DNA from 4 places in the Micromonospora sp. WMMD723 genome. Region 3 is predicted to be linked to each of the others. Evidence: riboswitches for the same ligand, from Rfam matches in the RefSeq annotation. Region 3 holds a riboswitch; each other region holds the start of a gene.
What was found. Region 3 has a riboswitch for cyclic di-AMP ahead of ACN261_RS18705 (C39 family peptidase). Riboswitches for the same ligand answer to the same signal wherever they lie in the genome.
Positions count from the first base shown of each region.

Region 1: linked by a shared signal. The riboswitch ahead of ACN261_RS09630 (NlpC/P60 family protein) and the one ahead of ACN261_RS18705 (C39 family peptidase) in region 3 are both predicted to bind cyclic di-AMP.
Region 2: linked by a shared signal. The riboswitch ahead of ACN261_RS11815 (coiled-coil domain-containing protein) and the one ahead of ACN261_RS18705 (C39 family peptidase) in region 3 are both predicted to bind cyclic di-AMP.
Region 4: linked by a shared signal. The riboswitch ahead of ACN261_RS01455 (coiled-coil domain-containing protein) and the one ahead of ACN261_RS18705 (C39 family peptidase) in region 3 are both predicted to bind cyclic di-AMP.

Region 1 covers NZ_JBMKNR010000001.1:2,131,352-2,139,046, reverse strand. Annotated here, with positions in the region: gene ACN261_RS09670 (LLM class flavin-dependent oxidoreductase) at 1-716, opposite strand, end outside; gene ACN261_RS09665 (e9imm peptide) at 782-1,045, opposite strand; gene ACN261_RS09660 (DUF4145 domain-containing protein) at 1,572-2,132, shown strand; partial or broken gene ACN261_RS09655 (HAD hydrolase-like protein) at 2,171-2,392, opposite strand; tRNA gene ACN261_RS09650 (tRNA-Gly) at 2,446-2,519, opposite strand; gene ACN261_RS09645 (M43 family zinc metalloprotease) at 2,754-3,788, shown strand; gene ACN261_RS09640 (pyridoxamine 5'-phosphate oxidase family protein) at 3,863-4,417, opposite strand; gene dcd (dCTP deaminase) at 4,563-5,141, shown strand; gene ACN261_RS09630 (NlpC/P60 family protein) at 5,191-6,231, opposite strand; cyclic di-AMP (ydaO/yuaA leader) riboswitch at 6,244-6,380, opposite strand; gene ACN261_RS09625 (NlpC/P60 family protein) at 6,536-7,534, opposite strand.
Region 2 covers NZ_JBMKNR010000001.1:2,589,326-2,597,020, reverse strand. Annotated here, with positions in the region: gene ACN261_RS11845 (hypothetical protein) at 1-3, opposite strand, end outside; gene ACN261_RS11840 (heavy-metal-associated domain-containing protein) at 20-226, opposite strand; gene ACN261_RS11835 (metal-sensitive transcriptional regulator) at 321-620, shown strand; gene ACN261_RS11830 (DUF305 domain-containing protein) at 679-1,308, opposite strand; gene ACN261_RS11825 (hypothetical protein) at 1,371-1,844, opposite strand; gene ACN261_RS11820 (YibE/F family protein) at 2,074-3,417, shown strand; cyclic di-AMP (ydaO/yuaA leader) riboswitch at 3,584-3,715, shown strand; gene ACN261_RS11815 (coiled-coil domain-containing protein) at 3,719-4,744, shown strand; gene ACN261_RS11810 (carbonic anhydrase) at 4,888-5,580, opposite strand; gene ACN261_RS11805 (helix-turn-helix transcriptional regulator) at 5,838-6,164, shown strand; gene ACN261_RS11800 (lipocalin family protein) at 6,226-6,828, opposite strand; gene ACN261_RS11795 (hypothetical protein) at 7,067-7,438, shown strand; gene ACN261_RS11790 (hypothetical protein) at 7,658-7,695, shown strand, end outside.
Region 3 covers NZ_JBMKNR010000001.1:4,231,635-4,239,329, reverse strand. Annotated here, with positions in the region: gene ACN261_RS18710 (CDP-glycerol glycerophosphotransferase family protein) at 1-632, shown strand, start outside; gene ACN261_RS18705 (C39 family peptidase) at 766-1,614, opposite strand; cyclic di-AMP (ydaO/yuaA leader) riboswitch at 1,886-2,030, opposite strand; gene ACN261_RS18700 (hypothetical protein) at 2,746-3,507, opposite strand; gene ACN261_RS18695 (hypothetical protein) at 3,639-4,034, opposite strand; gene ACN261_RS18690 (acyltransferase family protein) at 4,331-5,659, opposite strand; gene ACN261_RS18685 (polysaccharide pyruvyl transferase family protein) at 5,840-7,165, shown strand; gene ACN261_RS18680 (glycosyltransferase family 2 protein) at 7,255-7,695, shown strand, end outside.
Region 4 covers NZ_JBMKNR010000001.1:315,942-323,636, forward strand. Annotated here, with positions in the region: gene ACN261_RS01445 (HelD family protein) at 1-1,250, shown strand, start outside; gene ACN261_RS01450 (cation diffusion facilitator family transporter) at 1,413-2,327, shown strand; cyclic di-AMP (ydaO/yuaA leader) riboswitch at 2,493-2,624, shown strand; gene ACN261_RS01455 (coiled-coil domain-containing protein) at 2,629-3,687, shown strand; gene ACN261_RS01460 (SRPBCC family protein) at 3,795-4,262, opposite strand; gene ACN261_RS01465 (STAS domain-containing protein) at 4,361-4,723, opposite strand; gene ACN261_RS01470 (hypothetical protein) at 5,079-5,222, shown strand; gene ACN261_RS01475 (hypothetical protein) at 5,380-5,778, shown strand; gene ACN261_RS01480 (cellulose binding domain-containing protein) at 6,000-7,695, opposite strand, start outside.

The DNA of each region.
Region 1 (7,695 bases), 2.1 Mb from region 3:
GAGAAGACCGGCGCCGAGTCCAGGGAGAGGTAGCGGGGCAGGCCCGCCGGGTCGCGGCCAACCTCGTCGAGGGTACGGTCCATCCGGGCGCAGAGCGTCGCCACCCCGTCCCACCAGGCCGTCAGCTCCTCCTCACCGGTGCCGGTGGTGACCCAGCCCTGACCGAACCGGACGGCCAGCCGCATCGACCGGGGCCCGTTGGCGGCCATCACGAACGGCACCCGGGGCTGCTGCACGCAGCCCGGGTTGTTGCGGGCGTCCACCGCACTGAACCAGTCGCCCCGCCAGGTGGTGCCGTCCTCCCGCAGGATCAGGTCCAGCAGCTCGGTGAACTCGCCGAACCGGTCCACCCGTGGCCGGGGCGGCAGCGTCTCCCCGCCCAGCACCGCCGAGTCGAACCCGATGCCACCCGCGCCGAGGCCCAGCAGCAGCCGCCCGCCGCAGATGTCGTCGAGGGTGGTGACCTGCCGGGCGAACGCCGCCGGATGCCGGAAGTTGGGCGAGGCGACCAGGGTGCCCAGCCGGACCCGTTCGGTGACCGTGGCGGCGGCGGTGAGCGTCGACATCGAGTCGAACCAGGGACCGTCGACCAGGTCCCGCCAACCCAGGTGGTCGTACGTCCAGGCGTGGTCGAAGCCCCACTCGTCCACCTGCTGCCAGCGCCGACGCGCCTCCGGCCAGCGCTGGTCGGGAAGGATCACGATGCCAATCCGCATGATCGCCAGCGTACGTCCCGCCCCGCCCCCGCCCTTCCCGCGCCGGGTGTCCGCGCCCACGCGGGTCAGTCAGGTCGGGTCTGCTCCTCGGTCTCCGGCCACGGGGTGGCCTGCATCGCGATCGGCCGGTAGGCCAGCGCACGGTCGACCACCTCGGTGGCCGTCAGCTCCGGGGTGGTCGTGAAGATCAGATCGGCGACGTCCGGGCAGACGAGGTCGCGTGCGACTCTGTCCAGCCAGTCGTTCAGCTCGCCGTCGTCGGCATAGTCGAGCCGCATGATCCGCTCGACGAGGGCGACGGCCTCGTCCCGGGTCAGCCTCGCCGGCACGGCGACCTCCTCGGAGCAGGGTCGATGGCACCCCACATGATCCTCGACGGGGAAGTGTCGAGGTTCCCGCCGTGGCCGTCATCCAGGTCGGCCCGGGAGCGCGGGTCGGGTGGTCCTGGCGCGTCCTTTCGAGCTGATGTCGTCAACGAATCAGGCGCGGTGGATGGGGCGTGACAGGTGGCCCGGCGGATGGCAGGCGACGAACGGCGTGCTGTGCTGACGTCGACACCGCTGCGGCCACCAGTGCGAATCGTTCACGTCATCAGGTCTAAAGGACACGCACGTGTGTATCCGCTGGAGTGACACCCCATGCCCCTGCCTAATGGCCCGCTAATGACCGAGCGTCGCATCGGACTCTAGGGCTACGCTCGCCGAGGCCCCTCTCCCGAGGGAGCCGCTACTTCATGATCAAGGATGATCGGTCGAGATGAGCACGTACGACGGACCGCCGCGTCGCGGCCAGTCCCGAGCGAACTGTCCGCGATGTGGAACGGCGGCAGCGGCCTTCACACACTCAAGTCTCCTCGTGGTCGACGAGACGACGCGTACGCATGTCTCCACGTGTGGCGTCTGCGATCAAGGAACGATCGTGGTCGAAAAAGGCTTGTGGAGCAGGCACGACGCCCGACCTAACTTCAAGAGCGAGGGGCCGGTCTTCTGGTGGCCGACTCCCAACGCCGCCGAACGAATCGATCCCACCGCAGGTGTACCGGATAAGGCGCGCGATGCGTACGGGGAAGGAATTCGTTGCCTGGCCGTGCGGGCTCCGAATGCGGCCGCCGGTCGCTTCAGGTCTGCGCTCGCAGTGCTGGCTGACGACAAGGGCGGGGAGGTAGTGAAGGCGGAACGCACGCTGAGCGGCAAACTAAAGCGGCTGTATGAGATCAACCCTCTCCTGGTAGCGCTTGGTGAGCATGCCGACACCATCAAGATAATTGGCGATGCAGGGACTCATCAGGAGGAGTGGCCATCCCTATCGCAGGAGCAGGCTGAACTGTCGGGTCAGCTCGTACGCCACTTAATCGAGGCGCTCTACGAGTTCCCGGCACGCATGCTCCGGTCGCGTCCTGTTCGTCCCCCGAGATGACGCTCGCTCCCCCTGATGTCCCTCACCGTTCCTGCAGCTCAGTTGCACTCGGGGGAGACCGGGGACAGCACCTCGGCGATGTCTCCCATTGACGTGATGACGACGTCTGCCGCCGCGAACAAGTTGATCTTCCACGCTCGGTTGGCGTAGCCGCTAGCGGCCACCCCGGCGGCACGGGCTGCCTCGATGTCCGAGAGCGAGTCGCCGACCAACACGCAAGACGCCGGCTCGACTCCGAGGGCTCGTACCGCATCAAGGACTAGAACAACGGAAGCCCTGGCGGAACATCTGTCCTGACCAGGGCTTCCGTGCGTGGAGCGGGTGACGGGAATCGAACCCGCACTGTCAGCTTGGGAAGCTGATGTTCTGCCATTGAACTACACCCGCAAGCGGCACCACTGTACCTGAGGTGACCACGCCCGCGCACCCGGGCACCCCCGCGCGTCGTCGACAGCCAATCGTGACGATCAGTGCACGCAGGGTACAAAAGAAACGGTCAGATGTTTCACACAAGCAGCTTGGGGACGTTCTCAAACGTGTCGATCAGTTGTAACGTCACCCCCACGTTCACGACCTCGGTGCGACATACCCCCTGTCGCGCCGCCAGAAAGAGGTGGGCCCATGGGACTGCGTCCCAACCTGCTGACCCGGCGTGCCGCCGGTGTCGCGTCGACGACCTTCGCGCTGCTGCTGAGCACCGCTGCGGTGGGCGTCGTACCTGCGGCTTCCGCGTACTCCGCAGCCCCCGACAACACGTCCTGTGCGGAGCCGGCCGACGCCCACGCGGACGTCCACTCCGACGCCCGCGTCCGTGGCGGCAGCAAGGCCGCCCACAAGCGGCACGACCCGAACGAGCTGACCACCAAGCAGGTCCAGGATCGGGAGGCGGAGTTCGCCGCCGCCCTGCGCAACGCGAAGCTGCGGTCGAAGTCCAGCCACCGCAGCGGCTCGACCGAGGGCACGACGGTGGCGCTGGCCGCGATCAGCGTCCCGGTCGTCGTGCACGTCATCCAGCGGGACAGCACCCGGGCCGGGGGCAACATCCCCGACTCGATGATCAACTCGCAGATCAGCGTGCTCAACCAGGCGTACAGCGGTGCGACCGGTGGGGCCGCCACGGGTTTCACCTTCCAGCTTCAGAAGATCAACCGGGTCACCAACGCCTCGTGGTACCCGATCGTGCAGGGCTCCTCCGCCGAGCGGGCGATGAAGACCTCGCTGCGCACCGGCGGCAAGAACACCCTCAACATGTACCTGGGTGAGCTGAGCGACGACCTGCTCGGCTGGGCGACGTTCCCCAAGCGCACCCTGGACGTGATGGACGGCGTCGTGGTGCTCGGCGAGTCGCTGCCGAACGGCACCGCCACCAACTACAACCTGGGCGACACCGGCACCCACGAGGTCGGCCACTGGCTGAACCTCTACCACACCTTCCAGGGTGGCTGCTCGGGCTCGGGCGACGGCGTCTCGGACACCCCGGCCGAGCGTGAGCCGGCCTACCAGTGCCCGACCGGTCGGGACACCTGCACCGCGACCGGCAAGGACCCGATCACCAACTTCATGGACTACACCTACGACTCGTGCATGTACCAGTTCACCGCTGGGCAGGCGAGCCGCATGGTGAACGCCTGGAGCGCATACCGCGCGTCGGCCTGACCCGGCTGGCACGACACAGCGTCAGGTGCCGGCTCCGTCCCTTCGGGACGGGGCCGGCACCGTCGTTTCCGGGGTCAGGCGGCGGTGCGGCGGGTGTCGAACCCGTGCCGGCCACGCCGGGACGGTCGCTGGTCGGGCAGGCCGGCGACACCGTGCCGACCGGGGACCGGGTCGAGCCAGACCTGCACGGCGGGACGCCCCGCGTCGCCGCCGAACGGGCCGCCGTGCTCGCGCCGGGTGAGCATGGCGACGTCGACGCTGAACTCGAAGAGCCGCCAGTCGACCTGCGGCGCGGCCCGACCGATCTCGGCCACCAGTGCCACCCGGGCCGGGTCGGTCACCGGCTCGGCACGACCGGCGACGTACGCCTCGTCGTCGCTCTCCTCCGGTGGGAACGAGTGGAGCGCGTAGCGGCCGTCGCGTTCGAGGTCACGCCGCTTGGGCGAGTCGACGACGAAGCAGAACAACCCGCCGTCGGTGACCAGCGGGCAGACCGGGTGCACCCGGGGACCGCCGTCGGCGCGGACGGTGGCCAGGTAGCCGAAACCCGACCCGTACTGCTGGAGAAGAAGGCGGATCCCGTCGGCGAGGCGGGGCTCGTCGGCGGCGAATGCGGACCAGGATGCCATGCGGTCATCCTATCGAACATACGTTCGAGAATCAGCCCGACACGCAGGTCGAACGGCCCGACGTGCGCCTCCGCGCAGCGACGACGCCGGCCGGTGGGGCGGCCCGGTGGGCAGGTCCGGCCGGCCCGCTGGATAAGGTGTCCCGATGCTGCTCTCCGACCGGGACCTCGTCTCCGAGATCAAGGCGGGCGCGCTGGCGCTGGAGCCGTTCGAACCGAGTCTGGTGCAGCCCTCCAGCATCGACGTGCGCCTCGACAAGCTGTTCCGGGTGTTCAACAACCACCTCTACACCCACATCGACCCGGCGGTGCAGCAGGACGACCTGACGTCGATGGTGGAGGTGCCGGCGGGCGAGCCGTTCGTGCTGCACCCGGGCGAGTTCGTGCTCGCCTCCACGCTTGAGGTCATCTCGCTCGGCGACCAGCTCGCCGGCCGGCTGGAGGGCAAGTCGAGCCTCGGCCGGCTGGGGCTGCTCACCCACTCGACCGCCGGTTTCATCGACCCGGGTTTCTCCGGCCACGTCACGCTGGAGCTGTCGAACGTGGCCAATCTGCCGATCACCCTCTGGCCGGGCATGAAGATCGGCCAGCTCTGCATCTTCCGGCTCTCCTCGCCGGCCGAGCACCCGTACGGCTCCGCGGTGTACGGATCGCGCTACCAGGGCCAGCGGGGACCGACCCCCAGCCGTTCCTGGCAGAACTGGCGTACCTGGCCCATCGGCTGACGCGGCGTGCCGCGTCCGGGCCCCGGGACCGGGGCCCGGACGCGGTGGCTCAGCCGGGTCGGCCGTAGCTGTTGACCGGCCCGTCGTCGACCCGCTTCATCGTGATCGGTTTGCCGGCCTGGGAGGCGTGCACGACCCAGCCGCCCCCGACGTACATCCCGACGTGGTGCAGGTCGGAGTAGTAGAAGACCAGGTCGCCGGGGCGCAGGTCGGCCCGGCTCACCCGGTCGGTGACCTGGCGCTGCTGCCGGGCGTTGTGCGGCAACGACACCCCGGCCTTCGCCCAGGCGGCCATGGTCAGCCCGGAACAGTCGTAGTTGTTCGGGCCGGCCGCGCCCCACACGTACAGCTTGCCGATCTGGGCGCAGGCGAACTTGACCGCCGTACCGGCCGGGCCACCGGGGTAGCCGGCGGGGCACGGGGCCGGGCGCAGCTTGCCACCGCCGCCGTTGCCGTAGACCGTCAGCCGCAGCTTCTGCAACCTGTCGATCTCGGTGTTGATCTGCTTCTTGCGGGCCGCGAGCTGTGCTTCGGTACGGGTGAGCTGGGCGACCATCTCGTCCAACGGCGCCTTGGTGGCGGCGAGTTCGTCGCGGAGCTGGGCGACCTCCCGCACCTCGCGCTGCTGGCGACTGGCGAACCGGTCCAGCAGCCCCAACTGTTCGACCACCTGGCTCGGGCTGCGGCTGCCCAGCAGGGCGTTGACGGTGGACACGTTCTCGCCCTTGTACGCCTGCACGGCGAGGCCGCTGACCTGGTTCATCGCCTGGTCGACGCGGCGTTGCAGGGGGGCGATCCGCTTGCCGAGCGCGTCGGCCTGCCGGCGCTTGGCGGCGAGGTCGATGCGGGTGGCGTTGTGCTGTTCGATGAGCGGTTCGAGCTTGTTCCAGTCCTGGTCGATCTGTCGCTCGATCTCGGCGACCGAGGGGTCGGCGTGCGCCGCCGTGGGGCCACCTGTCAACACGACCGCGGCAGCGGCCAGGGTGGCGAGGGTGGTGGTGAAGCGGGACCAGCGTGGGCGCGGCACCGTCGTGTTCCGGGCGACCTGGGTCGTCCGGTGCGACGGTGGCCGCGGGGCATGGTGTGCCACCGGGCTCCGGGCTCCTTCTTCCTCGACCGCCTACCGGGTTAGCTGACGGGTTCGGGCGGGAAGGGAGCGCCCTACCGCGGTGGTCGCGGATTCACCCCGGCGTACCTGGGTCCCCGGCTCGCCCGGAGGCGACTCGGCGGTGCCGGCCGACGCCGCCCCGGGTGGGGCGGACCTGGTGCCGACCGACGATTGACCAGAGTAGAGACGCTCGTTATCGATCCGCAACCCGCCGTGCCGGCACACTCCGTGACCGGAAAGCACGCAACCCCCGGCCCGTCGGGCCGGGGGTTGACGTATGCGCTGGTCAGGGACGGCGGAAGCCGGCCACCGGCATGTAGTTGATGCTGGTCACCTGGACCGGCTTACCGGTCCGGGGTGCGTGCACCATCATGTCGTTACCCAGGTAGAGCCCGACGTGGTGCAGGTCGCTGAAGAAGAACACCAGGTCGCCGGGGCGGGCCTCGGAGCGCGGGATGGCCTTGCCCTCGTTCCACTGCGCACCGGTGAAGTGGGTCAGCGAGATGCCTGCCGCCTTGTACGCGAACTGGGTGAGCCCGGAGCAGTCGAACGAGTTCGGCCCGGTAGCACCCCAGACGTACGGGTCACCGACCTGCGCGCAGGCGGTCGCGATCGCGGTCCGGGCGGCGGAGCTGACCACACCGTTGATCGTGGGGCAGCCGTTCACCTTCACCGTGGTCTTCGGCATCGCCGCCTGCAGCCGCTTGATCTCGGCGTTGATCTGCGTCTTCTTGGCCGCGAGTTCCTTCTCCTGCTTCACCTCGGCGGCGATCAGGGTGTCGAGCTTCTGCTTCTCGGCGTCGTACTTGCGGCGGACCACGAGCACGGCCTCGACCTCCCGGCGCTGCTCGGCGGCGAGCCGGTCCAGGATGGTCAGCTGCGCGGCGAGGGTGCCCGGCCTGGTGGTGGTGAGCAGCGCGCTCAGCTCCTGCGAGGGGCCGGACTTGTAGTAGCGGGAGGCGAGGTCACCGACCCGACCCAGGGCGAGTTCACTCTGCAGGGCCAGCGGCTCGATCTTCTTCTGGAGGTCGGCCGACTTCTTGCGGTTGACCTTGAGCTGGGCCCGGACCTTGTTGTAGTCCTCGATGGTCGGTTCGAGCTGTTCCCACTGCTTGTCGAGGGCCGCCTCGATCTCCTCGGGCGACGGCGCGGCGTGGGCCGGCACGGCGAGCATCCCGGCACCGACGGCGACGGCCGCGACCAGGGTGAGCAGGCGGCGGGCGACCCGCCGGAGGGCTGCCGGCCGGGCGGGCGGCTGGCCCTGGGCGTGACGGTGAGGGGGCATGGTTGCCACCGGCGTCGACTCCTTTGCAACCGACCGCCGGGCGCCTCGCTAAGGGGAAGAAGGAGGCAGACGTCCCACAGCGGCCGGTGCAACATTAGGGGCAGTCACGGTGGGGAATCAAGGCGGGTGGGCACTCCATCACATCAGTGCAATCGCTTGCA
Region 2 (7,695 bases), 1.6 Mb from region 3:
CATCGGTCGCCCCGGACCGTCACGCCTCGACGAGGTCGTAGCCGGCCTCGTCGACGGCGGCCCGCACGGACGCGGTGTCCAGCGGGCGGTCGCTGGTGACGGCGACCCGGCCGGAGGCCAGGTCGACCTGGACGTCGGTGACGCCGTCGAGGGCACCCACCTCGGCACTCACCGCGCTGACGCAGTGCCCGCAGGTCATGCCCGTCACCTGGTAGTTCGTGATCATGCGGCTCTCCCCTCCATTCGTCCAACATACCCCCCAGGGGTACTTTGCACTGCGACCGTAGCACACCCCCCGGGGGTACGCTATCGTGGTCGTCATGACCACACCGAGCACCCCGGTCCGGGGCTACACCGCCAGCAAGGACCAGCTGCTCGCGCGGCTGCGCCGCGTGGAGGGGCAGGTCCGGGGCATCGAGAAGATGGTCGACGACGACCGGTACTGCATCGACGTGCTCACCCAGATCTCCGCCGTCCAGGCGGCCCTGGACAAGGTCGCCCTCGGGCTGCTCGACGGCCACGCCCGGCACTGCATGCACGAGGGGGCCGCCGAGGGCCGCGCCGACGAGATGGCCGCCGAGATGATGGCCGCCGTCGGCCGCCTGATGAAACGCGGCTGACCCGCCGAGGGGGACGCACACGGGCGGACCGGTCGGGACCGGTCCGCCCGTACCCGGGTCAGCGCCGGGCGAGGATCTTCCGCATGGTGTCGATCTCGTCCTGCTGGCTGGCGACGATCTGCTGCGCCATGGCCCGCGCCCCGGTGTGCCGACCGTCCGCCAGCTCCTGCCGGGCCATGGTGACCGCCCCCTCGTGGTGCGCGATCATCAGACCGAGGAAGAGACGGTCGAAGTCCCGACCGGTCGCCCCCTCCAGCCGGGCCAGGTCGGTGTCGGACATCATCCCCGGCATGCCGTGATCCATCCCGGGCAGGTGACCGCCGGCCGGACTGCCGGCCGGGACGGGTCGCCCCCAGGCGGTGAGCCAGCCGGTCAGGGTGGCGATCTCCGGGGCCTGGGCCGCCCGGATCCGTTCGGCCAACCGGGTGACCTCCGGATCGGCGGCCCGGCTCCCGGCCAGCTCCGACATCCGTACCGCCTGCTGGTGGTGCGGGATCATCATCTGGGCGAACATCACGTCGGCCGGGTCGACCCCGGCGGGGGCGGAGGCGGCCGGGGCGGCACCTGCGGCCGGGCGGCCGTGGCCGCCGTCGGTGGAATGGTCGCCGCCGCAGGCGGACAGGGCGACGACGGTGCTGAGCGCGACGCCGGCCAGGGTGGCACGGCACGCGCGACGACGAGTGGACACGGGCAGACCTTTCGGTACGACGGAGACGGACGCGGGACGCGGCGGAGCCACGTCGGGGCGTCCTATCTGCGCAGTACCGACACCGTGGCGAGGCGGAGCCCGAGCGGGCGGGGTGGCGGGGCGCGCGGCTCCCGGGGCCGCGACGGCGGACGGGACACCCCGGCCGGCCTGGACCGCACGCCGAAGAGCAGCACCAGCACCGTCACGGTGAGCGCGCCGAGCACCGCCAGGCAGACGCCCCACGCCGTCGAGGGGCCGTCGGGCGAACCGCCGGGCAACGCCGCCACGCACCCGTCGGCACATCCCCCGACGGCCGGCACCGGCTCGCGGAGGGACGACCGGTCGACCGGGGCGTCGTGCCCGGCGGTGGACCGGTGCGGGCCACCCGTCGCGGTGTCCTGGCTGGCGGGGTGACCCCCGGCGAGGTGCGTGTCGTGGCCGAGGGTGTGCATCGCGGCGAGCCCCAGCAGCGTGCCGACGAGCAGGAGCAGCCGCAGCCACCGCCCGGTCGTCGTCGCCGTACCCGCCCGCCGCACGGCTCCACGCTAGCCGTCCGGGCCGCCCGGCGGGCCGGTACGGGTGGGTCGGCGCGCGTCGGGCCCGACCCGCGTCGCCGCCACCCCTCGACCTACCGTGGGCAGGGCGAACCGGGCGGGCGGGCCGGGGTGGTGGCTACCATCGTCCGACGACGACCCGCCGCCCGTGGTGAACCGGATGGCCGGCTGACACGTATCCCGTCCCGGATCGTTGGGAGAACTCGCACGCATGGGCGCCGACCACACCCGTCCCGCTCCGTCCACCCCGCCGCGGGTGCGGCGGCTCCTCGTCATGACGGTGGTGCCGCTCATCGTGGTCACGGTGATCGCCACGCTGGTGCTCTGGCCCGGCGCGACCCCGAAGATCGACCAGGGCGAGCAGGTGCCCCGCCACCACGGCACGGTGACCCGGGTGGTGACCGAGCCGTGCCCGCCCGCGCCGCAGACCCCCGACGGCCCCTCCGGGGTGGCCGACGGGCCGTGCGGGACGGTGACCGTCGCCGTCGAGCAGGGGCCGGACGCGGGCCGTGAGGTGCAGACGCCGGTGCCGTCGGGGCCGGGAGCGCCGACGGTGGCGGTCGGCGACGAGGTGGTGCTCGTCGCGCTGGCCGACCCGAGCGATCCGTCGGCGAGCAGCTACCACATCGCCGAGCACCAGCGGGGCATGCCGCTGCTCTGGCTGGTCGCCCTGTTCGCGGCGGCGATCGTGGCATTCGGCCGGCTACGCGGGCTGGCCGCCCTGGCCGGTCTCGGGGCCAGCTTCGCCATCCTGTTGACCTTCGTGGTGCCGGGCATCTCCGCCGGGGGCGCGCCGCTGCCGATCGCGGTCACCGGCGCCGCGTTGATCATGTTCGTGGTGCTGTACCTGACCCACGGGATCACCGCGCAGACCTCGGTGGCGGTGCTGGGCACGTTGGGCAGCCTGGTGCTGACCGGCGTGCTGGGCACGCTGGCCACCGCCGCCACCCACCTGACCGGGTACGGCAGCGAGGAGGCCACCACGCTGTCGATGTACCAGCGTGACGTGGACCTGCACGGCCTGCTGCTGGCCGGGATCATCATCGGTTCGCTCGGTGTCCTGGACGACGTCACGGTCACCCAGGCAGCCACCGTCACCGAGCTGGCGCACGCCAACCCGGGGCTGTCGAGGTTGCAGCTCTACCGGGCGGCGACCCGGGTCGGCCGGGCGCACATCGCGTCCACGGTCAACACGATCGTGCTGGCGTACGCGGGCGCGTCGCTGCCGTTGCTGCTCCTGCTCACCGCCGACAGCCGCCCGGTGAGCCAGATCCTCACCAGCGAGTTCCTGGCCCAGGAGATCGTCCGTAGCGCGGTGGCGACCCTCGGCCTGGTGGCGGCGGTGCCGCTGACCACCGGGTTGGCCGCGCTGGTCGTGACCGCCGGGCGGGGACCGGCCGACGCCGGTACGGCCGGGCCGCCACCCACCCCACGTCCCACCCCCGACCGTGCCGAGGCGTTGGAGGCGTTGAGCGCGCCCCGGCACGGTGCACCGTCCACCCCGGCCCCCGCACGGTGGCCGGACCCGGAAAGGAGCACGGACACCGCATGGTGACACTGCGCTGCGTGACCGGAGGCGAGGTCGCGGCTGTCGGTCGCGTCACTGATTACCCCTCGCTATCGGGAAAATACTCATTTGGTCGGGTTGCGGGCGTAGATCCCCGGTACGACTCTCGGGTAACCTCGCTGCCGGTCACCGCCGAAGGCGCCCACCGGCGCCAGCGGTGCCACCGCCCAATCGCCGTACGGCGAGCCGGGGAACCGAGCACCTGGGGTGAATCCGCGCCAGCGGTAGGGGCCACTTCCGTCCCGAACCCGTCAGCTAACCCGGTCGGCGGTCGACGGAAGGGAAAACTGTGACGGCACCCCTACGCCGCTGGTTGACGCCGGCAGTGGCCGTACTCGCCGCCCTGGCGATCGTCGCCGGACCGGCCGCCGCCCCCGCGACGGCCGCGCCCAACGCGCCCACCCCCTCGGGGCACGAGGAGGACGACGAGCCGAAGCTCCTCACCGACGTCATCGAGGCCACCAACCGGGAGTATTCGGCGGCGAAGACCCGGCTGGAGAAGTCCAAGAAGCGCCAGCTCGAATACGCCATCGAGGTGGAGAAGGCGGAGCAGGAGCTGGCGGCGCTGGCCCCGCAGGTCACCGAGATCGCCGCCCAGTCGTACCGGACCGGTCGGGTCGGCGCGGTCGCCGCGCTGCTGGAGAGCGACGCGCCTGACGCCTTCGTCCGCCGGGCCGCCGCCCTGGACGAGCTGAACATGGTCAACGCCGGCAAGCTGGCCGAGGTCAACAAGGTCAAGACCCGGGCCGAGCAGGCCAAGCTCGCCGTCGACGCCGAGGTCCGGGAGCAGCAGAAGCAGACCAACCTGATGGCCAAGAAGAAGACCGAGGCCGACAAGGCGCTGGCCCTGGTCGGCGGCCGGGGCTTCACCGGCGGCCTGGTCGACGCGACGTCCCCGGTGGCCCGCGTCGCCCCCGGCCAGACCGCCGACGGCGATTGGCGTGGCGAGTCGTGCAGCGAGAACGACCCGACCACGTCCGGCTGCATCACCCCGCGCACGCTGCACATGTACAAGGAGGTCAAGCGGGCCGGGTTCAACCGGTTCGTCGGCTGCTACCGCCCCGGTGGGCCGTGGGAGCACCCCAAGGGCAGGGCGTGCGACTGGTCGTTGCAGAAGAGCGGGTTCAGCCCGTGGCACAACAACGACACCCGGATGTACGGCAACAACCTCGCCGCGTTCCTGATCCGCAACTCGGACCGGCTGGGCATCTACTACGTGATCTGGAACCGGCAGATCTGGTTCCCGGCCAACGGCTGGAGTTCGTACTCGGGACCGTCCGACCACACCGACCACGTCCACGTGTCACTGCTGTAGCGACCGTGTTCGACACCACGGCGGCGATGGTGCGGTGTCCGGGTCCCTGGACGCCGCGCCACCGGCCCCGATGAGTTGTTCGGGCCACGCACGACGAAGGCCGCCCGGCTGAGCCGGGCGGCCTTCGTCGTGACCGGTGCGGGTCAGGAGGCGACGGGTGCCGACGCGGCACCGGCCGGCACGGCCGGTGCGGGCACCGCGGCGGCGGGCTCGGACAGCACGGCGGCGGGCTCGGGGGCCGGGGCGACCTGGTGGACCTCGCCGGCGGCGAGGCGGTAGGACATGCCGACCACCGCGCACCGACCGGCGACCACCTCGGCGGCGATCACCGGCGAGTTGCCGAGCAGCACCTCGACGGTCTGCGCGATGTGGATGTCGACGATCCCGTCGATGTCGTGCACCCCCTGCTGGGCCGCGCGACGCAGGCTCGGCCCGACGGCGGCGACCACCGAGTAGAGGTGCCCCGGGGGCTGGGTGCCGGTGCGGGCCGTGTCCCGGGCCGCCTGCACCGCACCGCAGGAGTCGTGCCCGAGGACCACCACCAGCGGGGTGCCGAGCACCGTGACCGCGTACTCGACGCTGCCGAGCACCTCGGGCCCGGCGGTGTGCCCGGCGGTCCGGACCACGAAGAGGTCACCGAGACCCCGGTCGAAGATGATCTCGGCGGCGAGCCGGGAGTCGGAGCAGCCGACGATGACGGCGAAGGGATGCTGACCGTCGGCGACGGCGGCGCGGTGCCCGGCGTCCTGGTTGGGATGACGGGGCACACCGGCGACGAACCGCCGGTTGCCGGCCTGCAACTCGGCCAACGCCTGGGTCGGAGTGATCGGGGCCATTGCCTCACCTCGGTCCGGAATCGCACCTGGTCACGCCGGCCGGCGGCGACGACGGCCGTGTCCCCACGGTCACACGCAGCTAAAGGTACGTCAAGATTTCGTGATACACGTTTCAGGCGTCGGTCGGCGCGGTGTCGACGGCGTGTCGGAGCCGGGGCGCGCACCGGACCGGCGGGCGACCCCGCAGGCTCGACCCGGCCGACCGGCGCGGCCCGTCGGGGCGGCCGACGACGGGTCTCCCAGGTACGGGCCATACCATGACCGGCATGGCGACAGGCGGCACGGGGAGCACCCGGAACTGGACGTTCCTCACCAACCACGGCCATGTGCTGCTCGCCATCGCCCGGAACCCCACCGCCCGCCTCCGCGACGTCGCCGACGAGGTCGGGGTGACCGAACGGGCCGCCCAGGCGATCGTCGCCGACCTGGAGGCCGGCGGCTACCTGCGGCGTACCCGGGTCGGCCGGCGCAACGAGTACACGCTCAACCCGAGCGGCCACTTCCGGCACCCCGCCGAGGCCGACCGCCAGGTCGGCGCCCTGCTCGCCCTGTTCAGCCCCGACCCGGCCGACGCCGGGTCCTGAGCCGCCGGGCCCGGACGCCGACGGCCCGCCCCGGCGGGGACGGGCCGTCGCGGGTGGAGGGTCAGCAGAAGCTGCCCGCTCCGCCGCCACCGTCCTGCCGGGTGGTGCGGAAGTCGCACAGGTCGTAGCCGTTGGCGGTGAGCACCGCCTTCGCCGCCGCCGTCTGCGCCCCGGTCAGCGCCGGCTCCCGGGAGAGGACGAAGCCGGTGCTGCGGTCCGGGTCGCCGACGACCGCCCACCGGTAGCCGGAATCGAGCCCGATCACCACGTAGTTCGGCCCACCCAGGTAGATCCACCTACCGCCGAGCTTGAGGAAGGACACGGTCAACGCCGAGTCGGCCGGCGGGTTCTCACTGCGGGCCCGCCCGGTGACCGCGCTGGTGGTGCCCACGATGGTGCGGCAGGCGTTGCGGACCCCGATGGTGCCGTCGGGCTGGACGTCGTACCGCGCCGTCACGTTCTTGTAGCACTGGATCTCGAAGATCGCCGGGATGGCGGCGATCTGGTACCAGTCACCCGCGTAGCGCTCGACGTCGACGTCGGCCACCGGGGTGAGCGGTCCGGTGTCGACGGCGGTCGGCGCGGCCTGCGCGGGTGCGGCGGTGGCCAGCACCGCCGCGGCGGCGACCGCGACAGCCGCGACGGCCTGACGGCGTACTCCCATGGTGTCTCCTCCGGTCTGTCGGTCCGGCGCGACGGACGTCACGCCGACCGCGGAATTGCCCGGACCCACCGGCCGGAAACTGTAGGCATTCTCATTCCTGTCAATGCATCCGGACGCAGGCCAACGGCCGTATCCCTGGTGGGAACAGTCCGTCCACACGGCACACCGTGGCCCGACTCACTCCTCCGGTCGGGTCACCGCCGCTGCGCGGACGGCCGGTCGGGGATAGGTTGGACGGGTGATCCGCGTAGCCCCCACCCCGCCGGTCTGGGTGTCGAGGCTGCGCGACCTGACCCGGCTGGCGGTCACCGCGCTGGTGCTCGCCGCCGGCCTCGGCGGGTTCCTCGCCGTCACCGGCGGCCCGGCCGCCGTCGCCGCCCGACCGTCCGTGGTGACCTCGCGGGTGGCGACGCTGCCCGCCGACGCCCGACCGACCGACGACCGGGCCGACGCCCGGCCCGGTGACGAACGGCCCGCCGACGGGTCGCTGCGCCCCCAGTCGCCGACGCCCGCCGCCGAGGCCGCCACCCGGCCCGTCGCGCCGGCCGCCGGGGCGACGCCGGACCCGGTCCGGGACGCCACCGGTCGACGCGGCCCGCCCCGGAGCTGAGCCGCGCGGCACCTGCGCCGCCCGTCCCGGCCACGACCGGGCCCCTGCCGACCGCAGCCCCGGGATGTCCGGCCGGCCCGACCGCGATCCGGACAGGTCCGGTCCGGCAGATCCGGTCGACCGAACCGGTCCGCCCGTCGCAGGACGCGCCGCACAGCTCCCCCGCCCGCTGCCGGGCCCCCGTCCGTCCACATCGTTGTCCACCGTGAGGTGTTGGTGATGCAGACCGTCTTCTCCGCCGTCCTGCCCGATGTCCC
Region 3 (7,695 bases):
CGACCGTGCTCTACACCCCCACCTGGACCGGCCACCACGCCGACGCCAACTACTGCTCGTTGCCGGTGGCCGAGCCACTGCTGCGCCGGCTGCTCGACCGGGGGGCCACGGTGATCCTGCGGGCCCACCCGTACACCGGGCAGAACCCGGCCTCGGCCCGGCAGCTGGCCCGGCTCACCGAGCTGCTCGCCGCCGACCGGACCCGTACGGGCCGGCAGCACCTGTGGGGTGCGGCGGCCAGCCGCGAGCTGAGCCTGACCGACTGCGTCAACCGCTCCGACGCGCTGGTCTCCGACGTCTCCGGGGTCATCTCCGACTACCTCTACTCGGGCAAGCCGTACGCGGTGACCGACCTGGGCGTCGACGGCGACGAGTTCCTGGACCGGTTCCCGCTGGCCCGCTCCGGTTACGTGCTGCGCCGGGACATGGCCAACCTCGACGAGGTGCTGACCGGCCTGCTGGACACCGACCCGCTGGCGGCGGCCCGGTGGGACACCCGCCGCCGCTACCTGGGCGACTTCCCCGCCGACGGGTACGCCGACGGTTTCCTCGACGCCGCCCGCCGGGAGTTGGAGCCGGGCTGGACCCCGCCGACGCCCCGGACCGCCCCGGTCCTCTCCCCCCGGGCCTGAGCCGGCGGTGCCCGACGCCTATCGGGGCGGTGTCGCGGTATCCGAGTCCGCTGACATCGCTGTATCGGCCCCATGACGAGCACCGCCCCGGCCACCCGTGGTCGGGGCGGCCGGGGCGGGTGGGGTGGGTCGGTCAGGCGGAGTAGCCCCGGGTGGCGATCCAGTTCGCCAGGGTGGTCACGCTGACCCAGTAGGCCGGCAGCGACGGGTCGGCCGAGTCGGCGATCCGCACGGTGCGGCCGTTGTCCCGGTAGCCCACGGCGGCGACGTAGTGGCCGCCGGGGAAGGAGTGCCAGCCGCCGTCGAGGTCGGTGGCGTCCCCGGCCACGTTCGCGACCACGGCCCGCCGGTCGGTGACCGCCGCGACCACGTCGGCCCGCAGCCGCTCGATCTGCGCGTCACTCGGGGTCCCGGCGAACATCCGGGTCCGGTACGGGTCCCCCTTGACCACGGCGTTGAGTACCCGGGTGGTGTCCTCGGCCGAGTTGGTGCCCATCTCGGTGGTGCCCAACTGGGCGGCGAGGGCGTCCTGGCCGCGCTCGATGCCGGCGGCGCTGAGCGCGTTGCGTACCGCCGCCGGGCCGCAGTAGTAGTAGGTGATCTGGGCCTGGTAGTCGTAGCGCAGGACCTTCGACGACGGGGGCTTCGGGGTCGCCCTGCGGGTCAGGTCCGGGTCGGCGGTGGCGCGGGCCTTGGCCCGGGTGACCCGCGGCGACGGGGTGGGGCTCGCCGACGGGCTGGTCGAGGGGGTGGCCGACGGGCCGGCCGGGGCGGGGACGGCGACCCGGGCCTGGGCGCGGCTGGCGACGTCGTCGAGGCGGGGGGCGGTCTCGGCAACGGCGGTGGCGTGCTGGTCGGTCGGGGCGTCGTCGACCCCGGCGGCCAGGGCGGTGCCGCCGGCGGCCAGGACGAGGACCGCCGCCGAGCCGACGACCATCCGGTACGGGCGCTGGGCGCCCAGCCGGCGGAGCTGACGCTTCATGTGGTGCTTCACGGGGTGTTCCTCCACGGGGCGAGGCGGCCGGGCACGCCGGACCGGCACGCGGCGGGTACGCCACGCGCGGATCGGGTGTTCGGACGCTCGTTCGGCAGGGACCGCCCGACGGGAGCCGGACGGATCGGCGGGTCGCCCGACCGGGGTCGGGCGGCGGGGTGGACGGCCGGGTCAGCGCGTCAGGCGCGACGGTCCGGCGGCACCCCGGCACCGAGGTGGAGGAACCACCGAGGGGTGGGGTCATGCTGCACGAGGATGAAACTCCTTCCGCTGCCGCCGACCGGGTTAGCTGACGGATTCGGGCGGGAAGATCGCCCTACCCCGGGCCGTGGCCCGGAGATTCACCCCAGGTGGTGCGTGTGGGTCCCCGGTTCGTGCCGTGCACGATTGAGCGGGTCGGCGCGGCGTCGCCTCCTGCGATCGGAAACCGCACCGGACCGCAGCGACACTACTGGCCGCCCTTCCCTCCCGCCAAGCCCCGTGACCTGCGTAAACATCGCCGGGTCGGCCGATTTGCGGGGCAGTCGGGCAGCGGGGGTGCGGGCCGGGGACGAATGGCCGTCGGGGCTCGACAGGGCCGTGACCGGACAGCCGACCCGCAACCTCCGATGATCATCGGAGTCGATGTGACCGGGTGTGACGGGGTGTCCGGTTCCGCCGGGACGTGACCGCACCCACACCGGCCTGGATAACAATTCGGTCCCCGGGACCCCCGGTCCCCCGGTCTCCCCGGTCCCCCGGTCCCCCGGTCCGCGCGGCCCCGGGCAGGACCACCGCCCGCAACGGGACCGCAGGGGCGGGGGCACGGCATCCGCAACGGGGCCGAGGTCGTGGGGTCAACGCGGCACGGACACCGCCATCTGCGCGTCGTTGTGTCGATCACCCCGGGCCGGACCGGACCGGACCGGGCCAGGCCAGGCCGGACCGGGCCAGGCCAGGCCGGACCGGGCCAGGCCAGGCCAGGCCGGACCGGGCCAGGCCAGGCCAGGCCGGACCGGGCCAGGCCAGGCCAGGCCGGACCGGGCCAGGCCAGGCCGGACCGGGCCAGGCCAGGCCGGACCGGGCCAGGCCAGGCCGGACCGGACCTCGTCCGGTCCGGGAGCGGTGGTCCCGGGGCGGTCAGCCGACCCGGGCCGGGTGCCAGCGGGTGGCTTGCGTGAGGCGGGTCGCCGCCGACGTCGCGGTACGGGGCCGCGGGACCCGGCCCGGCCGCACCCGCTGCGTCGCCGCGTACGCCTCGGCGGCCAGGGAACGGGCGGCCTCGGCGGCCAGCTCGGCGTCCCGCCACGCGACGCTCTCCCGCCAGGCCGCCGCCCGGTACGCCGCACGCCGGTCCTCCCGGACCGCCCGGGCCAGCATCACCTCGTGCTCGACGGGGTGCCGGCGCGGGTCCCAGCCGTCGCGGTGCGCGAAGACGTCCCGCAGCCGCTCCACCGACAACTCGCCCCGCCAGTGCGCCGCCACCGCCTCCTGGTGCAGCCACCGCTCCCGGCCCGCGTACTCGGCGGGTGTCCGGGGGGTACGCGGGCTGGGCAGCGCCCCCGCGCCGAGGAACCGGCGGGCGGCCGTCTCGGCCTCGTCGTACGCCTGCCAGGCCCGTTCCAGGGTGTCCTGGGCGGCCAGCCAGGCGGTCCGGTGCCGGCGGGCGGTCTGGGCGGCCCCGGCGGCGGCGACGGCCACCTCCTCGGCGTAACGCCGCAGGTCGGCGACCGGGGGCGGGGCGTCCGGCGGCGGCGCGACGGGGGTCACCTCGGTCGCCTGGTCCCGCTCGGGGCGGGCGACCAGGACGGCGAGGCCGGTCAGCGCGAGGACGAGCAGCAGGGACCAGATCGCGGTGGCGGTCGGCACCCCGATCAGGAACTGGGACAGCACGGTGTTCACGGGTCGACACCTCGCGGGCGGATGTGGCGGGTCGGGGCCGTACCGGGGCGGGACCGTTGCGGGCAACGTCCGCCCGGGGTGGTACGGGGACGAGGTCGTGGTGGTGGCGGGCGGCCCCCGCTGGGGCGGGTTCAGCCTGCCGGGGGTGCCCGGGGCCCGGCGGTGGCGGGCACCCGACCGCCAGGTGTCACCAGGGTGGCGGCCGGAAGCTCCCGTGCCGGACCGGCCGGTGCGGCGGTCACGCCGGCGTCGACCCGCTCGGTCGCCAGCACGTCGGCCCGCTCGGTCGCCCGGCCGTCGGAGCGGACGCCGTCGCCCCGGCCGAACGGGGTGTCGAAGGCGACGGCGGCGGGGAAGGAGTGCGCCGCGTCGGCCGACAGGGCGCCCGGGACCGGGTCGAACAGTGCGGGGCCGACCGGGGCGGGGCCGGCGGCGGCGAACGCGAGTGCGACGGCGAGGCCGGCGAGCAGCCGGGACATCCCGCGCGCGACCCACCACAGGGGACTGGTGGGCGCGACCGGGAACACGTGACCACGCTACCGAAGGGGTCACCGACCCGCAGCACCGCCGGGCGTGTCGCCGCGCCGAGCAGGCGGAGGAGCAGGTCACCCGGGGCCTGGGCCCGCACAGCCGGTTGGTGTCCATGATGGGGCGACGCATCGCGGCCGACGGAACACGTCCACGCCGACGCCCGGCCGGAGCAGGGGGCACCGGGAGGATGTGGTCCGATCCCGCCATCCCGGTGCCGGAACAGGGCGGTGTCCCGACTGCGGCGCGTCCTCGCCGGCGGCGGGAACGGAGGGAACCGGGCCGGGTGGGCGGGTCAGCGCGGGTCGCGCGGCCCGGCGTACTCGACGGGACGGCCGTCGCGCGGCCCGTCACCGGCCCCCCTCGGCCCCGGCACGACGCCGTCGCCGCGAGCGGAGGCAGCGCCGGGAGCAGCCGGGGTGTCGGAGGCGGCAACGCCAGGAGCAGCCGGGGTGTCAGAGGCGGCAACGCCGGGAGCAGCCGGGGTGTCAGAGGCGGCAACGCCGTCATCGGCGGCGGAGGTGACGGGAGCGGAGGTGGCGGCCGGCTTGCGGCGGCGGGGGGCGAGGCGGCGCATCATCGGCGTCTCGACGAAGCGGTGCAGCGCGGCGGCCAGCGCCAGGTTCGCCACCAGGAAGCCGAGCACGGCCAGCGGCCCCGACCAGCCGGACAGCCCGACGCCCCAGTGCCCGGTGAGCCGCAGGACGGTCATCATCACCAGCACGTGCACCAGGTAGAAGGCGAACGACACCTCACCGAGCCAGATCAGGCTGCGGTGCCGCCACGGTGACCAGCGGCCCTGCACGTCCGCGCGGGCCGCCGCCGGGATGACCAGGATGTACGCCACCGACAGCAGCGCCGCCCACATCTCGGCCGGGACCCAGTGCGCCGCCACCCAGACGGCCACGAACAGCAGGCTGGCCAGGGGCAGCCCCGGGCCCCGCCAGTGACCACGGCGCAGCAGCTCGGCAGCGGCGACACCCAGCCAGAACTCGGTGGAGCGGACCAGCGGGAAGACCTGGGTGAACCACCAGTTGGTGCCCTCGGGCAGCAGTTGCTGGCCGGGCCAGAGTGCCAGGATCACCAGCGGCACCGCCACCACCACGGCCCAGAGCGCGCCGGAGCGGGCCCGCCGGATCGCCGGCAGCGCCAGCGGCAGGCAGAGGTAGAAGAACAGCTCGCAGGACAGCGACCAGCTCACGTTGTTGATGCTGTAGAAGTAGCCGGGGGTCGGGTCCCACGCCTGGACGAGGAAGAGGTTCTCCAGGGCGGCACGCGGCACCACCGGGTCGGCGAACCACCACATCACCAGTAGCGCCGCCGCCCAGGTCAGCACGTGGTTGGGATAGATCTTGGCGAGCCGGCGACGCCAGAAGTCCCGCCGCCGGTCGCCGTCGCGGGCCGACCAGACCAGCACGAAGCCACTGAGGATGAAGAAGAACTGCACCCCGGACAGGCCCAGGGTGAACAGCCAGTCGACCACCGCCTTGGCGTCGGGCTGGGCGACGATCCGCATGGTGCCGACGTGGTAGCCGAAGACCAGCATGGCGGCGATCCACCGCAGCCCGGTCAGCGACGGGAGCCGGTTCAGCGCCGGGGACGCGGGGGTGGGCACGCTGGTCACCCGGGGCACCCTACCGGCAGGCCCCGTCCCCGGCGACGGAACGGGGTGGTGCGGATGTGCGGAAGGTGTACGAAATCCCTCCACTGCCCTAACATCGCGGGACCTGTCGGTGTCGGCGCACCCGTGGGTCAGGTCGGCGGCCCGTCGGAGGCTCCCGGCAACGAGGAACGGAGCGAAGTGGTGCACCAGCGGATCCTGATGCGGGCGAAGAAGGACCCGTTCGACGTACGCGGCCCGGAGGAGGCGTACGAGGGGAACTGGATCGGGGAGAACAACGGCAACCTCGTCTTCAGTCACGCCGCCCACAAGCTGCTACGCACCTCCACCGCGCGGATCACGTCGACCGAGTTCAAGGTCGACCTGCGCGACGCCGACCGGATCAACGAGCAGTACGACGTGTACGTCATCCCGCTGGCCAACGCGTTCCGGCGCAGCTACGCCCACCGCATCGAGCTGATGACGAAGCTGGTCGAGCGGCTGCGGATCCCGGTGGTGGTGTTCGGGGTGGGCGTACAGACCGACGTGCACGGCGACCGGGAGTACCTGCGTCCGATCGACGACGTGGTCAGCCGGTTCGTCCGGGCGGCGCTGGAGCGGGGGCCGAGCATCGGCGTACGCGGGGAGATCACCGCGCAGTACCTGAACACGCTGGGCTTCTCCGCCGTCGACGTGATCGGCTGCCCGTCGATGTTCCTGCACGGCGACCAGCTCCGGGTGGAGAAGTCCGCACCGGCCCTGAGTACCGACGCCCGGGTGGCGCTGACCGTCTCCCCGTACGTCAAGTCGATGGCGAAGATCATCGCCTCGCACCAGGCCCGCTACCCGAACCTGCGCTACCTCCCGCAGGATCTCAAGACGCTGGGCACCCTGCTCTACGGCGACGCGCCGCAGGACCGGGGCAAGACCAGCGCCATCCCGGTCCACACCTCGCACCCGCTGTTCACGCAGGACAAGGTGCGGATGTTCCTCGACCCGTGGACCTGGATGGACTACCTCGCCGGTTTCGACTTCGCCTTCGGCACCCGCATCCACGGCACCATCACCGCGCTGGTCGCCGGCACGCCCGGCTACCTGTTCGCGCACGACTCGCGCACCCTGGAACTGGCCCGTTACTTCGACATCCCGCACCGGCTGATGCCTGACGTGCCGGCCGACGTCGACGCCGCCCAGCTCTACGCCGAGGCCGACTACACCGGCCTGAACACCGGGCACCGGGCCCGCTACGAGGTGATGCGCGCCTTCCTCGCCCGGCACGACCTGGGCAACGCGTTCGACGACGGCGACGGCGCGGCCCGCTTCGACGCGCAGGTCCGCGAGACGGTGTTCCCGCCGGCGGTCCGGCCCGCCTCGGCCAGTTCACCCGAGGAACTGCTGGCCCGCATCCAGTGGCTGCGCGACCGCAACGCGGCGCTCGGCGACGAGGTGCGGGAACTGCGTGAGCAGCGGCTGCGGGCCCGGGTGCGACGCGCGGTCCCCGCACCGGTGCGGCGGATCATGGGTCGTTAACCCACCGCTCGGCCGCTGTTCAGCAGCTCCATCTCCACCGGATACGTCACGTTCCGTGGCCGTCCATACCCGTGCACCAGGGTGGCGGGGTGGTCAACCAGCCCGCGCCCACCCCGCTGCTCAGCGTCGTCGTCCCCGTCCACGGGGTGGAGGCGTACCTGCACCAGTGCCTCGACTCGGTGCGCACGGACGTGCCGGCCGACGCGGCGGGCGCGGTCGAGATCGTGGCGGTGGACGACGCCTCGCCGGACCGGTGCGGGGAGCTGCTGCGTGCGTACGCGGCCGAGCATCCGGGCGTCCGCGTGGTGCACCTGACCCGCAACGTCGGGTTGGGTCCGGCCCGCAACGCCGGCCTGGACGTGGCGACCGGCGCGTACGTCTGGTTCGTCGACAGCGACGACTGGCTGCCCCCGGGCACGGTCCCGGCGGTGCTGGACCGGCTCCGGGCGCACCGCCCCGACGTGCTGATGCTCGACCACCTGCGGGTACGCGACGACGGCCGTCGTGAGGTGGACGCGAGCAGTCACCTG
Region 4 (7,695 bases), 3.9 Mb from region 3:
GTCGGGTGCTGGAGCGGGCGGCCCGGGACGCGGTGCCGGACGGCCCGCAGGAGTTGCGGCTGCTCTACCGGGGTGCGTTGCTGCGCCTGGAGCGGCGCGAGCTGGACGGCATCCGGGACCGGGCGCTGCACCGGGGGGCCCGCCGCAACGAGGTCCGCCGGGTCGGCTTCGACGGGGTGCTCGCCGCGTTGTACGCACAGGCCCGGCGGTCGGCCGTCGCCGGCCTGCCCGAGCAGCCCGCCTTCGAGGACGAGATCATCGAGCGGCCGGAGTTCCGGGAGTTCCTCAAGGCGTGGTGGCCCCGGCTGCATCCCCGGCACGTGCTGGGCTGGTTGGCCCGGCCGGAGCGGCTGCGCCGGTACGCGGCCGGCGTCCTGTCCCGGGCGGAGGTCGGGTTGCTGGTGCAGGCGTACCGGTCGCTGGACACCGAGGGGCTGACGGTGGCCGACATCGCCCTCCTCGACGAGCTGGACGCGCTGCTGGGTCAGCCGGTCCGCCCGAAGAAGGCCCGGCGGGACCCGTTCCAGCTCGCCGGCGGCGTCCGGGAGCTGAGCACCTTCGGGGAGCGGCAGCGTGCCGCGCGGGCGGCGGCCCGGGAGCGGCCCGAGGACTACCGGGACTACGCGCACGTGGTGGTCGACGAGTCGCAGGACGTCTCGCCGATGCAGTGGCGGATGATCGGCCGGCGCGGTCGGCTCGCCTCCTGGACGGTGGTGGGTGATCCGGCGCAGACCGCCTGGACGGGTGACCAGGCGGAGCTGGACCGGGCCCGGGACCAGGCGCTGGGCCGACGGCGGCGGCACCGGTTCACGCTGTCCACCAACTACCGCAACTCGGCGGAGATCTTCGCGGTGGCGGCGGCGGAGATCCGCCGGCTCTATCCGGACCTGGAGTTGCCGAGCGCGGTGCGCTCCACCGGGGTGGACCCGGTGGCGCTGCACGTGCCGGCGGCGGAGCTGGCCCGGACGACGGCCGACGCGGTGGACGCGTTGCTGGCCGAGGTGGCGGGGACGGTCGGCGTGATCACCCCGGTGCCCCGCCGGGACGAGGTCGCCGGCTGGTTGGGCGACCGGGGCGGGGCGCGCCTGCAGGTGGTGACCAGCCTCCAGGCCAAGGGCATGGAGTACGACGGGGTGGTACTGGTCTGCCCCGGCGAGATCCGGGCCGATCCGGGCTCCGGGGTACGGACGCTCTACGTGGCGTTGTCCCGGGCGACCCAGCGCCTCACCACCGTCGAACCGACCGGCTGACCGACCGGCACCCCGGCCCACCTGGCCGGACGTCCGACCGTCACTTGCACACATAGCGATGTGAGCATAGATTGGAGCGGGTCCGCGACGGCGACGGTGGTCCCGACGGCGACGGTGGTCCCGACGGCGACGGTGGTCCCGACGGCGACGGAAGGTGTGGACGTGGGCGCAGGTCATGACCACAGCGCGACGGTGAGCAACGCCGCGCACCGGCACCGGGGCCGGCTCTGGGCGGCGTTCGGGCTGCTCGCCGTGCTCATGGTGGTCGAGGCGGTGGCCGCCTTCGGCACCGGTTCGCTGGCCCTGCTCTCCGACGCGGGGCACATGTTCACCGACGTGCTCGGCATCGGGATGGCGCTGGCCGCGATCACCGCCACCCGGCGGGCCGCCCGGGACCCGCAGCGCACCTTCGGCCTCTACCGGCTGGAGGTGCTCGCCGCCCTGGCCAACGCCGTCCTGCTCAGCGGGGTGGCGGTCTACGTGCTGATCGAGGCGGTCCGTCGGTTCGGCGAGCCACCCGAGGTGCTGGCCGGCCCGATGCTGGTGGTGGCGGTGCTCGGCCTGCTCGCCAACATCGTCGCGTTCGGCCTGCTGCGGGAGGGTGCCAAGGAGAGCATCAACCTGCGCGGGGCGTACCTGGAGGTGCTCGGTGACCTGCTCGGCTCGGTCGGAGTGATCGTGGCGGCGCTGCTGATCGCCGGCACCGGCTGGTGGTGGGCCGACCCGCTGGTCGCCGTGGCGATCGGCGTGTTCATCCTGCCCCGCACCTGGCGGCTCGGCCGGGCGGCGGTGCGCATCCTGGTCCAGGCCGCTCCGGAGCACCTGCCGGTGACCGCCGTGCACGACCGGCTGACCGCCGTGCCCGGGGTCGCCGAGGTGCACGACCTGCACGTCTGGACGCTCACCTCCGGCATGGACGTCGCCTCGGCCCACCTCACCCTGGCCGGTGACGCCGAGGTCGGCACGGTGCTGGCGGCCGCCCGGGGCGCCCTGCGGGAGGATTTCCACATCGAGCACGCCACCCTCCAGGTCGAGCCCGGAGCGAGCCCCGGCGCGTGCGGCCCCGCCCACTGGTGACCCCACCCTGGGCCGGACAGTCAGCCCCGCCGGGTACTCCCGCACAGAGATCACGGAAATTTGCGTCGTTTGAACCATTTGAGAGTATTCACTCTCGTACCCTCAGTCACGAGGTAGGCAGGCGTCACACGCGTACCGGTAGGCTCGGCCCCGGTCTCCGCCAGGCAGAGGCCGCCGCCTAATCGCCCGCCCGGGCGAACCGGGGAACCACGTTCCTGGGGTGCATCCGCGCAAGCGGTAGGGATCTTCCGTCCCGAACCCGTCAGCTAACCCGGTCGGCGGCTGACGGAAGGACATCCGCATGCACGTACGCACCACCACACGGCTGCTGGCCGCAGTCGTCACGGCCCTGGCCCTGGGCGTGTCGGCCGCGCCGTTCACCCCGGCCGCCGCCGCGCCCACCACCCGGCTCGCCGCCCCCGGCGACGACGACGAGGGCGGCACCCCGGCGCTGCGCGACCAGCTCGACGCGGCCAGCAAGGGCTGGCTGGAGGCCAAGGCCGCCCTGGAGCGCTCCACCAAGCGCCAGCAGGAACTCGACGCGCAGCTCAAGACCATCGAGGGGCAACTGGTCACGCAGACCGCCAAGGTCGGCGAGATCGCCGGAGCGGCCTACCGCACCGGCCGGCTCGGGCCGATGTCCGCCCTGCTCAACAGCAACACCCCGAGCGGTTTCCTGGACCGCGCGGCGGCGCTGGAGACGGTCGCCACCCGGGAGGACCAGGAACTGCGCACGATGATCGAGACCCGGGACCAGGCCACCCGGACCCGGGCGGCGGTCACCCGGGAGATCACCGAACAGCGCAAGCAGGTCGCCACCATGGGCAAGCGCAGGGAGCAGGCCGAGCGGGCGTTGGCGGTGGCCGCCGCCGACAAGCCGACCTCCACCTCCCGCGACTCCGGCAGCTCCGACGGCACGTCCACCAGCAACGCCAAGGGGGCGCCCCGCAACTCCGACGGCTCCTGGCCGTCCGAGTCGTGCAGCGTCAACGACCCGACGCCGGCCAACGGCTGTATCACCCCGCGCACGCTCAACGCCCTCAACCAGGCCAAGGCCGCCGGTTTCACCAGGTACGTCTCCTGCTACCGACCCAGCGGCTCCGGCGAGCACCCCAAGGGCCGGGCGTGCGACTTCGCCGCCCAGAAGGGCGGCTTCGGCGGGGTGGCCAGTGGCGGCGACCGGACGTACGGCAACAACCTCGCCGCGTACTTCATCCGCAACGCCGACCGGCTCGGTGTGCTCTACGTGATCTGGTTCAAGCGGATCTGGCTGCCGAGCAGCGGGTGGAAGGCGTACAGCGGGGGCAACGGGGACCCGTCCAGCGACCACACCAACCACGTACACCTGTCGATGATCTGAGCCGACCCGGTGGTCCGTCCGACGCGGGCGGACCACCGGACCACGGCCCGGCCGCAACAGGCGGGTCGGGTGCCGACCGGGCCGGGCGGCCCAGGTGCCGGCGGTGGTCAGCCGGCGGGTGGCGGGTCGCCGGCCCGGCCGTCCAGGACCGCGCCGAGTCGGCTGGCCAACCCCAGGTGGGCGGCGCGGGCCTGCCGGAAGGCGTAGCCGAACAGCGGGGCCGGCGCGGCGAGGGTGATCTCCACGTCGATCCGCAGCAGGTCACCCTCCATCCGCAACCGCGTGTGGTTACGCACGGTGGTGCCGGGCTGCTGGCGGGCCACCGTCACGATCTCGTCGTCGCCGGCCAGCAGCACGTCGGCCTGGTAGGTGACGGGGAACCGCAGCGGGCCCAGCTCCAGCCGGTCGGTGATCGCGTAGCTGGCCAGGGCACCCGGCCGGGCGGGCAGCCGGCGCACCCGGACGATCAGGGGATGCAACTCCTCCTGCCGGGACAGGTCGCTCAGCAGCGCCATCGCGTCGGCCGGTGAGCAGTGCGCCTGCACCGTGTAGCTGAAGCTCTCCCGCCGGACCACCGGGCCTCCTGACCGTCGTCGGTCGCACGATCGTGCCGTACCGGAGACGGACTGGCAACGTCCCTGGTCAGTGGCGTCGACACCGACAGGTGGCCCGGTCAGGCGCCGGGCAGGACCTCCGGGGTGGCGGCACCGGCGAAGTACGGCTCCGGGGCGCCGAAGAGCCCGAGCAGGCCGGTGACCCAGAGCTGTCGGTGCACGAACCGGCTCGGCTCGGTGACGATCAGTTTGACGCCGCTGACCTCGGCGGTCTGGAAGCCGGCGACCATGGCGCTGATCCCGACGGAGTCGATGAAGGTGACGAGTCGCATGTTCAGCTCGATCCGCGCGGGCCGGCCCTTGGCCAGCACCTCGGCGATCGCCTCACGTACCTCGTAGGCGGTGTCGACGTCGATCTCACCACGGGGGGCGATTTCGATGACACCGGCCGGCAGGACCGACTTCACGATCGACAGGCTCACGCGAGCACCTCCACTCGCCCGTCCCCGGGCGCCTCATCAGTACGCGGGCCGCGACCGAGAGTATTCCTCCGATGGCCTCGGTCGCCACCCCTCGGGATGAGCAATTCGCGGATCCGGACGGACCGGACCGTCCCTCTCCGCACCGTTGCTGGTCCTGTTCACCTCAGACGAACGGCACAGCTCGGCCGTTCCAACCGTCCCAGAGTAGCCGCCCCGGTCCACCGACACCCGGATGCGGTACGCCGGGCGAGCCCCGCCGGCTCCCCTTCGCGGCCCGCCGGCTCCCCCGGTGCAGGTTGTGCCGGGTGCCTACCGTGGGCGAGAGATGGGTCACCACGATCGAGGAGACGGATCGATGCTCAGGAGACTGCTCGGCCTGGCCGGGGTCGGCGCGCTACTCGCTCTCGTCCTGGCCTGCGGCTTCGGCGGCGGGGACGACGACGATGACGACGACGGGGACGATTTCGCCCGCGCCACCTCCGTGGTCTCGGTGCGCTGAGCGGCGAGGGTCACCGGGGCGTACCGGGTTTGCGACCCGGGCGGGCGGGGCACTGCTCGGACACCGGCCGGGTGACCGGCCGGGGCGAGGACCGTCCCGCGGCACGGAGACGACATCCGAACTGGCCGCAGACTTCGGCATTCGAGGAGGTAACACGATGATCGGCAGCAACCTTCTGGAGCGCCGCAGCAAGCCCGAGCGGATCGCCGACCAGGCCTGGCACCACCTGCTCTCGGCGGTGGACTCGGCCGGGGACAGCGTCCGGGACGCCGCCCGGTCGGTCCGGGACTCGGGGCTGGCCGACGCCGGCGACCTGGTCGGCTCGACCGCCGACGAGGCCCGTCGGCGGGCGACGCTCGCCTTCGACGCGCTCGCCGGCCGGCGGCCGGCCCTGCCCTGGACCCTGCTGATCGGCGCGGCGCTGGTCGGCGCGGCGATCGGCTGGGCCGCCGGCACCGCCGCGCGGGCCGCCGGCAGCCGGGGTGACCGGGCCGTCGACGACATCGAGTTCGTCGACGTGGACCGGCCGAACTCCCCCGTCGGGCTGGACGACTGACCGCTCCACGGCACGCGCAGGCCCCGGTCACGCTCCTCGGCGTCGACCGGGGCCTGCGCCGTCTTCGATCCACCCCCGTTGGGGCAATGTTGCGATAAAGACCCCAGGTTGATGCCGCAACGTCGCCACCACCGAGTCGATCACTCTCAGCCCGGACGTGCCGCCGGCTCCGCTCCCCGATCGGGGAGCGGAGCCGGCGAGTGTCGGATAGTTGATAGTTGTCAGCGGCTGGTGCAGGTCACCGCCGGAACGGCGTTGGTGCCGGTGACGTTGGCGGTGAAGCCGATGCTGGTGCTCGCGCCACCCCCGAGCGCACCGTTCCACCCGGCGTCGCGCACCGAGACGTTCGCCCCGGTCTGGGTGAAGGTGCCACCCCAGAGCGAGTTGACCGTCTGACCGTTGGCGAACGTCCAGTTCACCGTCCAGCCGGAGATCCCGTTGACGCCGGTGTTACGCACGGTCACCTCACCCTGGAAGCCACCCGGCCACGACCCGGTCACCTTGTACGTCGCCGCGCACCCACCGGTGGGCGGCGGAGTCGTCGGCGGCGGCGTGGTCGGCGGCGGCGTCGTGGGGGGCGGGGTGGTGGGGGGCGGGGTGGTCGGCGGAGGCGTCGTGGGGGGCGGGGTGGTCGGCGGCGGCGTGGTCGGGCCGGGGGTGGTCGGCGTCGGGGTGGGAGTGCCGCCGAGCCGGTCGGCGACCAGGATGCCCCGGCCGTTGGTGCCCAGGTAGACCCGGCCGTAGACCCGGGGGTCACCGGTCAGCGCCTCGCCCGCGTTGCCGTACTGGTGCTGGTCGTCGTTGATCCGCACCCAGGCCGCGCCGGAGTTGTCGGAGCGGTAGACGCCGCTCTTGCCGTCGACGGTGCCGAAGGTGAACACCGCCGGGTACGTCTGCCCGGGGGCGGCCTTGCCGAAGCCGACGTTCACCGCCGCCGACACCCCGGCCAGCTTGGTGAAGCTGGCCCCGGAGTCGGTGGAGCGCCACAGCCCGCCCTCACCGGCCAGCCAGATGTCGCCCTCCTTGCCGGGGACCGCCTTGAACTTGACGTTCCCGGTGGCCGGCAGGCCGGTGGCGGCGGAGGCGGTGAAGCTGGCCCCACCGTTGGTGCTGACGTAGAACTTGCCGGCGCTGAAGCCGTAGAACTTGTTCTTGTTGACCCGGTCGGACTCGACCACGGCGTTGGCCGGGATGCCGGTGGCGGCGGTCCACGAGTTGCCGAAGCCGACCGAACGGATCACCTGCTGCCCGGCGTCACCGGGAGCCCAGACGAACTGGCTGCCGTCGGCGGCGGCGGCGACCGTGCCGCCGTTGTTGACCCCGCCCGGCTCGCTGCCCTGGAACCAGTTCGCCCCGCCGTCGGTGGAGAACGCGATGTGGCTGTCGTTGGGGCGGTCGGCGTCGGTGAAGTTGCCGGCCCGGACCATCGTCGCCGGGTTCGCCTCGGCGTAGTCGAGGCTCGTGGTGGTGGTGAAGACCGGCTGGGTGAACAGCATCGGCGGCACCGCGTCGAGGTCGGTGTGCCGGAACCCGCCGATGTCACCGAGCCCGCTGATCAGCGGCGCCCCGGTGGGCGGGCTGATCAGGTCCTGCACGGCGGTCTCCTCCAGGCCCTTGACCATCGGCTTGATGGTGAGCTGGCCGCCGGTGTCCCACTTGGTGAGGTCGGTGCTGCCGTAGATGGTCGCGCCGGTGCCGTACATGAAGCGGTTCGAGTCGAACGGGTCGATCTCCACCGACTCGTTCATCCAGCCCAGCTTCGGGGTCTCCTCCGGCGGGGCCGGGTTGGCCCCGAAGGTCAGCCACGGCACCGAGCTGATGTCCATCTTGAACTTCTTGGTGCGCTCCGGGTAGCTGCCGAACTCCCAGATCCGGCTCCAGGTCGCGCCGCCGTCGGTGCTGCGCCAGAAGATCGCG